DNA from 2 places in the Xanthobacter sp. ZOL 2024 genome. Region 1 is predicted to be linked to the other one. Evidence: riboswitches for the same ligand, from Rfam matches in the RefSeq annotation. Region 1 holds a riboswitch; the other holds the start of a gene.

Region 1 (4,410 bases):
CCAGCCCGATGCCCCCCTCGCCCGCGTGGCAGACGCCGATGGCGCGCCGGTGGCCGAGACCGGCTCGCGCCGGGGACAGGTGACGGGAACCTTCTTCCATCTGATCGCACAGGAGCGCCCGTGAGCGGCTTCGTCAGCTTCGTCGGCTCCGGTCCCGGGGACCCGGAGCTTCTCACCCTCAAGGCGGCCGATCGCCTGCGGCAGGCCGATGCCGTACTGTTCGATGACCTCGCCGCCGGCCCCATCCTGGGCCTCGCCCGCCCCGGCGCCGATCTGGTGGGGGTGGGCAAGCGCGCCGGGCGTGCCTCGCCGCGGCAGGACCACGTGAGCCGGCTGCTGGTCGACTATGCCCGCGCCGGCGGCCGCGTGGTGCGCCTCAAATCCGGCGACGGCGGACTGTTCGGTCGGCTGGAGGAAGAGTTGCTGGCGGTGCGCGCTGCGGCCATTGCCTATGAGATCATCCCCGGCGTGCCCTCTCCCTGCGCGGCGGCGGCCGCCTGCGGCATCCCCCTCACCCGTCGGCTCACCGCGCGACGGGTGCAGTTCGTGACCGCTCACGACACCGAGGGACGGCTGCCAAGCGACCTCGATCTCCCGGCGCTGGCCGATCCCAAGGCCTGCACCGTGGTGTTCATGGGCCAGCGCACCTTTCCCGCCCTGGCCGCGGCGCTGCTGGCGCACGGCCTGCCGCCGGATACGCCGGCGCTGCTGGCCGAGGCGGTGGGCACGCCCGAGCAGGCTTTGGCGCGGCTCACCGTGGCGACCCTCGCCGAACGGCTGGCGACGGCGGTGAGCGCCAAGCCGGCGTTGATCATCTATGGCCCGTTGGCGGAAACGGGGGTGGGCTTTGATTGACCTGTGGCTGATCGGCATCGGCACCGGCAACCCGGCCCATGTCACCCTGGAGGCGCAGCAGGCGCTGCGCGCCGCCGCCCTGGTGCTGGTGCCGCGCAAGGGGCCGGACAAGGCCGATCTCGAGACCCTGCGGCACGCCATTCTGAAGGCCAGCGGAAGCACAGCGCCGGTGGCGACCTTCGACATGCCGGTGCGTGACGAGAGCCTGCCCTATCTGGAGCGGGTGCGCCGCTGGCATGACGAGATCGCGACCCTGTGGGCCGACACCATCGCCACCGCGCAGCCGCGCGGGCCCGTGGCCCTGTTGGTGTGGGGCGATCCCGGCCTCTACGACAGCACCCTGCGCATCGCCGCGCGGCTCAGCCCGCCCCCGCGCCTGCGGGTGGTGCCGGGCATTTCCGCCCTCCAGGCCCTCACCGCCGCCCACGCCATTCCCTTCAACACCGTGAACGGCGCGGTGAACGTGACCACCGGCCGCCGTCTGCGCGACTTCGGCTGGCCCGGCGAGGCCGATACGGCGGTGGTGATGCTGGATGGGGCCTGCAGCTTCAGCGCCCTCGATCCCGACGGAGTGGAGATCTGGTGGGGAGCGTTCCTGGGCATGCCGGAACAGGTGCTCGACAAGGGACCGCTGGCTGAGGCCGGCCCCCGCATCATTGCCACCCGCGCCGCCGCCCGAGAACAACACGGCTGGATCATGGACACCTATCTGCTGCGACGGGTGCGGCGGAGCGGGTGAGAAACACGGTGCCGGCTGTGCCTTGACACCACCCAGCCGGGCCAATACCACAGACATCGTGGTGTCCTCGAAAGTGTTTTCTCCCGCTCGGGAAGGACGTGCTGGCGAGGATGAAAAGGGAATTCGGTGCGCCGTTCGCGGCAACTCCGGAGCTGCCCCCGCAACTGTAATTGGCGAGCCCTCACCCCGCGTGTGCCACTGGCGCCTCCAGGCGTCGGGAAGGTCGGGTGGAGGCGGTGACCCAAGAGCCAGGAGACCTGCCACAAACCGCGCGCTCCGGCGCGCGGTCGTTCGTCGGACGCCGGGGTGAGCGTCGTGCGCGAGCGCGCCGGGCTTTTCCTCACGGGCCGGCGTGCGCGCCTCAGATTCCCCGCGTCTCCTGCTCAATCCGGGCCGTTTCGGCTCGTCGGGGAGACATCGCCTTGAACACTTTCACCCGCGCCTGCACCCGCGCCTGGAGTTGCGCCGCAGCCTTGCTGGCCGGCGCCGCCGGCCTCACCGCGCTGGCGCAGCCCGCCCAAGCCCATTTCCAGCTCATCTACACCCCCGAGACGAACCTGGAGAAGCCGCAGGAGGTGCCCTTCCTGCTGGTGTTCTGGCATCCCTTTTCCAACGGTCCGGCCATGGACATGGGCACGCCGGAGCAGTTCTTCGTCAGCCGCAAGGGCAAGACCACGGACCTGCGCGGCACGCTCAAGCCCATCACCTTCAAGGCCGCGCAGAACAGTTCCGCAGGGTTTGAAACCAAGGTGCGAGTGAACGGGCTCGGCGATCACATCTTCGCCCTGGTGCCGGCCCCCTATTACGAAGCCAGCGAAGACAAATACATTCAGCAGATCACCAAGACCTATGTGAACCAGGGCGGCGTGCCGAGCGGATGGGACGAGCCGCTCGGCCTCGCCACCGAGATCGTGCCCCTCAACAAGCCCAATGCCGTCATCGCCGGCTCCACCTTCTCCGGACAGGTGCTGAGCGAAGGCAAGCCGGTGCCGGGCGCGGAGATCGAGGTGGAATACATCGCCGCCACGCCGGATCTCGCCACGCGCGCCTCCGGCCCCGCCAGCGTCGCGCCACCGCCGGGGGGCGCCGTGGTGGTGAAGGCCGATGACAACGGCGTGTTCACCTTCGGCATTCCCCGCGCCGGCACCTGGGGTTTTGCCGCGCTGGGTTCAGGGCCTGCCAGGACGGTGCAGGGCAAGCCCCTCTCCCAGGACGCGGTGCTGTGGATCCAGGCCAACCCGCTCCAGTGACGGCTGCGAGGCTCCCATGCACATTGTCGATGGTGCCCTCTCTCCCCCGGTGCTGATCGGCGGCGCGGCGCTTGCCGTCGCCGGCATCGGCATCGGTCTGCGGCGGATGCCGATGGAGAAGATCCCGGCGGCCGGCGTCCTCAGCGCCACCTTTTTCGTCGCCTCGCTGGTGCACGTGCCGGTGGGCCCGTCCAGCGTCCACCTCATTCTCAACGGTCTGGCCGGGCTGGTGCTCGGCTGGGCCGCCTTTCCGGCGCTGTTCGTCGCGCTGCTGCTGCAGGCGGTGTTCTTCGGCTTCGGCGGGCTGACGGTGCTGGGCGTGAACACGGTGGACATCGCCCTGCCGGCAGTGGCCGTGGGCATGCTGTGCCGCGCCGGCATCGTGCGCTCCTCACCGCGCGGCGCGGCCATCTGGGGCGCGCTGGGCGGCGGGCTCGCCATCGCCCTCACCAGCGTCTGCGTCGCGCTGGCGCTGGCGCTGTCGGGCGAGGCGTTCATTCCCGCGGCCAAGCTGGTGCTGGTGGCGCACATCCCGGTGATGCTCATCGAAGCCGCCATCACGGGCGCTGCGGTCTATCTGGCACAGCGCGTCAAGCCAGAGCTGTTCACCGCCTTCGGCGCCTCCACGGAGCACGGGTGACCCCATGCGCAGAATTGTCACGACACTGCTGCTCACCGCCGCGCTCGCCGCCGGCCCAGCGCTGCCCGCCGCCGCCCACAAGGTGGTGGCCGGGGCCTACGCCGCCGGCGACCAGATTGAAGGCGAAGTCGGTTTTTCCGATGGCTCCATGGCCAACAATGCCCTGGTGGAGGTGCTGGCGGAGGACGGCAGCAAGATCGGCGAGACCCACACCAATCCCGAAGGGGTGTTCACCTTCACGCCCACCCGCAGCGTGGCCCACATCTTCCGCGTGGATCTCGGCGGCGGCCATGTGGCCGAAGTCCGCCTGGATGTGGCCGATCTGCCGGCCGCGCTGCGGGCGCCTGCTGCCGCGAGCGCGCCAACGGGTCCGGCCACAACTCCGGCGGCACCGTCGGCCGCCGTGGCGGATCGCCCTCCGACGCCCGCGCAACAGGCCGCTTTCGCCAGCGCCCTGCGCGACGAGCTGAGGCCGCTCCGGCGGGAAATCATCGCGCTCAAGGAGAAGAACGACTTGCAATCGGTGCTCGGCGGCATCGGCTACATCGTGGGCCTGTTCGGCCTGTGGTTCTTCCTGGCGGCGCGGCGTCAGATGCGCAAGGCCGGCGGCCACTGATGGGCGATCTGGCCCCGGCCGCCGGCCTCCTCGACACGCCGGCCCGCCGCTCCGGCTGGATCCCCCGCCTCGATCCGCGGGTCCGCCTCGTCACCGCCGGAGCGTTCGCGGTGCTGGTGGTCGCCTGTTCGGCGTTCGGCCCCCTGCTCGCGGCGCTGGCCGGCGCCGGGGCCATGATGGTGGCGGCGCATCTGCCCATCGGCCGGACCCTGCGGCGGGTCGCCACCATGGATTCCTTCATCGTCTTCATGCTGGCGACGCTGCCCTTCACCACCCCCGGCGCGCCGCTCTTCACCCTGTTCGGCCTGCC
Region 2 (4,410 bases), 600 kb from region 1:
AACGATGTTGGAGATGGTGGCGGTGGGCGCAATGGCCAGCACATTGGAATTGCGCATGCCCACCTCGATCACCCGGGCGCGCAGGGCCGCCCAGTCCTGGGTCGCGGAGTGGTCCAGTTCCACATGGCCACGCCGGGCCTCGGCCAGAAGATCGAGGCTGTCCAGGGGCAAGATGCCCTTGGACCATAACGAGCCCTCGAACGAGGCATAGCGCCCGCGCTCGGCGGCAAGGTCCACCGACGCGGAAATGGCGAAATAGCTCAGCGCCTCCATGGAGGTGTCGGCGAACGCCACCGCCCCCTCCGAGGCGGTGGGCAGGCCGAGTTTCTCCAGCGCATCCTGATAGCCCATCAGCCCCAGGCCCACCGGACGGTGGCGCAGGTTCGAGCGGCGCGCCTGCGGGATGGTGTAGAAATTGATGTCCACCACATTATCCAGCATACGCATGGCGGTGGAGACGGTGCGGCGCAGCCGCTCGAGATCGAGCCCCTCGGCCGCCACGTGCGCGGCGAGATTGACCGAGCCGAGATTGCACACCGCCACTTCGTCGGCACAGGTGTTGAGGGTGATCTCGGTGCACAGGTTCGAGGAATGCACCACCCCCACATGGCGCTGCGGCGAGCGCAGGTTGCAGGGATCCTTGAAGGTGATCCAGGGATGGCCGGTCTCGAACAGAAGAGTGAGCATGCGCCGCCACAGCTCCACCGCCTTCACGGTGCGGAACACCTTGATCTCGCCCCGCGCCGCCTGCGCCTCATAGGCTTCGTAAGCGGCCTTGAAGGGCGCGCCATAGAGGTCGTGCAGGTCGCTCACTTCATCGGGTGAAAACAGGGTCCAATCGGCGCCGGCCTCCACCCGCTCCATGAACAGGTCCGGGATCCAATTGGCGGTGTTCATGTCATGGGTGCGGCGGCGGTCGTCGCCGGTGTTCTTGCGCAGGTCGAGGAATTCCTCGATGTCCACATGCCAGGTTTCGAGATAGGCGCACACGGCACCCTTGCGCTTGCCGCCCTGGTTGACGGCGATGGCCGTGTCGTTGGCCACCTTCAGGAACGGCACCACCCCTTGGCTTTCGCCATTTGTGCCCTTGATGTGGGCGCCAAGGCCCCGCACCGGCGTCCAGTCATTGCCGAGGCCGCCGGAATATTTGGCGAGCAGCGCATTGTCGCGGATGGCCTTGAAGATGCCGTCGAGATCATCGGGCACGGTGGTGAGGAAGCAGGAGGACAATTGCGGGCGCAGGGTGCCGGCGTTGAACAAAGTGGGGGTCGAGGCCATGAAATCGAAAGACGAGAGCAGGTCATAGAATTCGATCGCCCGCGCCTCCCGATCGATCTCGCGCAGCGCCAGGCCCATGGCCACCCGCATGAAGAAGGCCTGCGGCAGCTCGAAGCGGGTGCCGGAGACGTGCAGGAAATAGCGATCATAAAGGGTCTGGAGCCCGAGATAATCGAACTGCAGGTCCCGCTCCGGCTTCAGCGCGGCGGCAAGGCGCGGCAGGTCGAAGCGGGCGAGCTCGGGGTCCAGGAGCTCGGCTGCGACACCGGCGGCGATGAAGGCGGGGAAATAATCGCCATAGCGCGCCGCCATCTCTGTCTGCGTCGCCGCCTCCGGCCGGTGGAACACGAAGCTCAGCGCCTCGCGCCGCAGGGTGTCGGTGAGCAGGCGGGCGGAAACCTTGGAATAATTGGGCTCGGTCTCAATCAGAGTGCGGGCGGCGAGAATGGGTGCCAGCGCCAACTCCTCCTGGGAGATGCCGTCATAGAGATTGCGCCGCGTCTCGGCGAGGATGGGTTCTGCCGTCGTGCCATCGAGGCCGGCGCAGGCCTCGCGCACCAGCGCATCCAGCCGCGCGTCGTCGAACGGCACGAGGGCTCCATCGGCGGCGCGCATGTGAAGGCGCGGAGCCTGCGTCTGCGCGACAGGTGCGCGCGCCGCGGCCCGCTCCCGCGCCCGTTCCTCGCGATAGAGCACATAGGCGCGGGCCACCTTGTGGTGCTCGCCGCGCATCAGCGCCAGTTCCACCTGGTCCTGCACATCCTCGATATGGAAGGTGCGCCCCGCCTCCACCCGGCGGGTCAGGTTGGCGACCACCTGGGCGGTGAGATCGACAACGATGTCGTGCACCCGGCGCGAGGCTGCGGCCGAGCCGCCTTCCACCGCCAGGAACGCCTTGGTAAGCGCCACCGCGATCTTGGCCGGATCGAACGGCGTCACCGCCCCGTTGCGCCGGATCACCTGATAGGCGGGGTCCGCCCCCCGGAGGGCGGGCGGCGGCGCGAGGGGCGCGGACTGCGGGCGCGCGGAGAGAATTTCGAGGGACATTCGGCTCAAACCCCATGCTCTGGGGGCAAAGGCCGAGCGGACGCAAAGCGGCCAAGCGCACGCGCCCCGAGCCGGACCTGCGATCCACCGGGACACCCCGCCCGAGGACGATTGCGGTGTCACGGCAGGTCTCCTGGCTCGCGGGTCGTCGCGTCGGGTCCGTCTTCCCAGGCTTGCGCCCAGTGACAGGATTGGACCTTGGCTTGCCGCTGACAGTTGCGGGGGCAGCACCGGCTTCACACCGGTTTCCCTCTTCGCCCCTGGCCTTTCGACTCAGGGGACCGTGACCACTAAATGTAGGCCAACCATCCCCGCCTATGTCAATATTTAGACGACCGGAAAAGCACCCGGCGCGGGCCACGCCGCGCCGGGTCGGGACTCAGGCCGATAGCGCGCGCAGCGCGCGGGCGGCGGCCACCATGTTGATGAGCGCCGGCTTCACCTCGTCCCATTTGCGGGTCTTCAGGCCGCAATCGGGGTTGATCCAGATCTGGGCGTCATCCAGCCGCTGACGGGCGAGGCCGATCAGCGCCGCCATCTCCTCGGTGCCCGGCACCCGGGGCGAATGGATGTCATAGACGCCCGGGCCGATCTCGTTGGGATATTTGTAGGTCTTGAAGGCATCCAGCAACTCCATCTTCGAGCGCGAGGTCTCGATGGAGATCACGTCCGCATCCATAGCGGCGATGGCGGCAATGATGTCGTTGAATTCCGAATAGCACATGTGGGTGTGGATCTGAGTTTCGTCCGCGACGCCCGATGCGCACAGGCGGAAGCACGCCACCGCCCAGTCGAGATAGGCGCCCCATTCGCCATGGCGCAGGGGCAGGCCCTCACGCAACGCCGCCTCGTCGATCTGGATCATGGCGGCGCCGGCCCGCTCCAGATCGTGCACCTCATCGCGGATGGCGAGGGCGATCTGGCGGCAGGCGGCGCTGCGCGGGATGTCGTCACGCACAAACGACCAGTTGAGGATGGTCACCGGCCCCGTGAGCATGCCCTTCACCGGCTTGTCGGTGAGGGACTGGGCATGGCGCCACCACGCCACCGTCATGGGCGCCGGGCGCGCGACATCGCCGAACAGGATGGGCGGGCGCACATAGCGCGAGCCGTAGCTCTGCACCCAGCCATGCCTGGTGAAAGCGAAGCCGGAGAGCTGCTCGCCGAAATACTGCACCATGTCGTTGCGCTCGAACTCGCCATGCACCAGCACGTCGAGGCCGATCTCTTCCTGCCAGCGGATGGTGCGGGCCGTCTCCGCCTTCAGGAAGGCCGCGTAGGCCTCATCGTCCAGTGCCCCCTTGGCATGGGCCGCTCGCGCCTGCCGCACCTCGGCGGTCTGCGGGAACGAGCCGATGGTGGTGGTGGGAAAAGCCGGCAGAGCGAACCGCCGGCGCTGCACCTCCGCCCGCACCGCGAACGGATGGGCGCGGCGGCCCATGGCGGGGGTGACAGCGGCGGCCCGCGCCTCCACCGCCGCAGTGTGCACCTTGGGCGAGGTGCGACGGGCGGCAGCGGCCGACGCGGAGGCCGCGAGCGCCGGCTGAACCTCCTCCGCCCGTCCGGCCAGGGCCGCCGCCAGCACCGCCAGCTCGTCCATCTTCTGCACGGAGAAGGCGAGCCAGGACGTCAGGTCCGGATCGAGATCGGTCTCCTGCTCCAGATCGATGGGCACATGCAGCAGCGAGCAGGAGGGCGCGAGCTCGACATGGTCGGTGCCCCGCTTTGCCACCACGGGCTTCAGGCGCTCAACCTGGGCCGGCAGATCGGCGCGCCAGATGTTGCGCCCGTCGATGATCCCGAGAGACAGCACCAGCCCCAGGGGTGCGCGCCCGGCCACCTGTTCAAGCTGCTCCGGCGCGCGACAAAGATCGAGGTGGAGCCCCGCCACCGGCAAGGCCAGGGCCGTGTCGAGATTGTCGCCGAGGGCGCCGAAATAGGGGGTGAGCATGATCTTGAGATCGGGCAAGGCACGGGCAAAGGTGCCATAGGCACGGCGGAAGGCGGCCCGCTCCGCGTCGGTCAGGTCGAGCACCAGGGCCGGCTCGTCCATCTGCACCCATTGCGCCCCATTGGCCGCCAGCC

What was found. Region 1 has a riboswitch for cobalamin ahead of ACU4E7_RS04640 (DUF4198 domain-containing protein). Riboswitches for the same ligand answer to the same signal wherever they lie in the genome.
Region 2: another riboswitch for cobalamin. It lies ahead of ACU4E7_RS01810 (ribonucleoside-diphosphate reductase subunit alpha); the one in region 1 lies ahead of ACU4E7_RS04640 (DUF4198 domain-containing protein).

What each region holds. Positions count from the first base shown of each region.
Region 1 covers NZ_CM128808.1:948,472-952,881, forward strand. Annotated here, with positions in the region: gene ACU4E7_RS04625 (cobyrinate a,c-diamide synthase) at 1-124, shown strand, start outside; gene cobA (uroporphyrinogen-III C-methyltransferase) at 121-855, shown strand; gene cobF (precorrin-6A synthase (deacetylating)) at 848-1,594, shown strand; cobalamin riboswitch at 1,651-1,860, shown strand; gene ACU4E7_RS04640 (DUF4198 domain-containing protein) at 2,017-2,844, shown strand; gene cbiM (cobalt transporter CbiM) at 2,861-3,484, shown strand; gene ACU4E7_RS04650 (cobalt ABC transporter permease) at 3,489-4,100, shown strand; gene cbiQ (cobalt ECF transporter T component CbiQ) at 4,100-4,410, shown strand, end outside.
Region 2 covers NZ_CM128808.1:349,476-353,885, forward strand. Annotated here, with positions in the region: gene ACU4E7_RS01810 (ribonucleoside-diphosphate reductase subunit alpha) at 1-2,325, opposite strand, end outside; cobalamin riboswitch at 2,432-2,626, opposite strand; gene metE (5-methyltetrahydropteroyltriglutamate--homocysteine S-methyltransferase) at 2,705-4,410, opposite strand, start outside.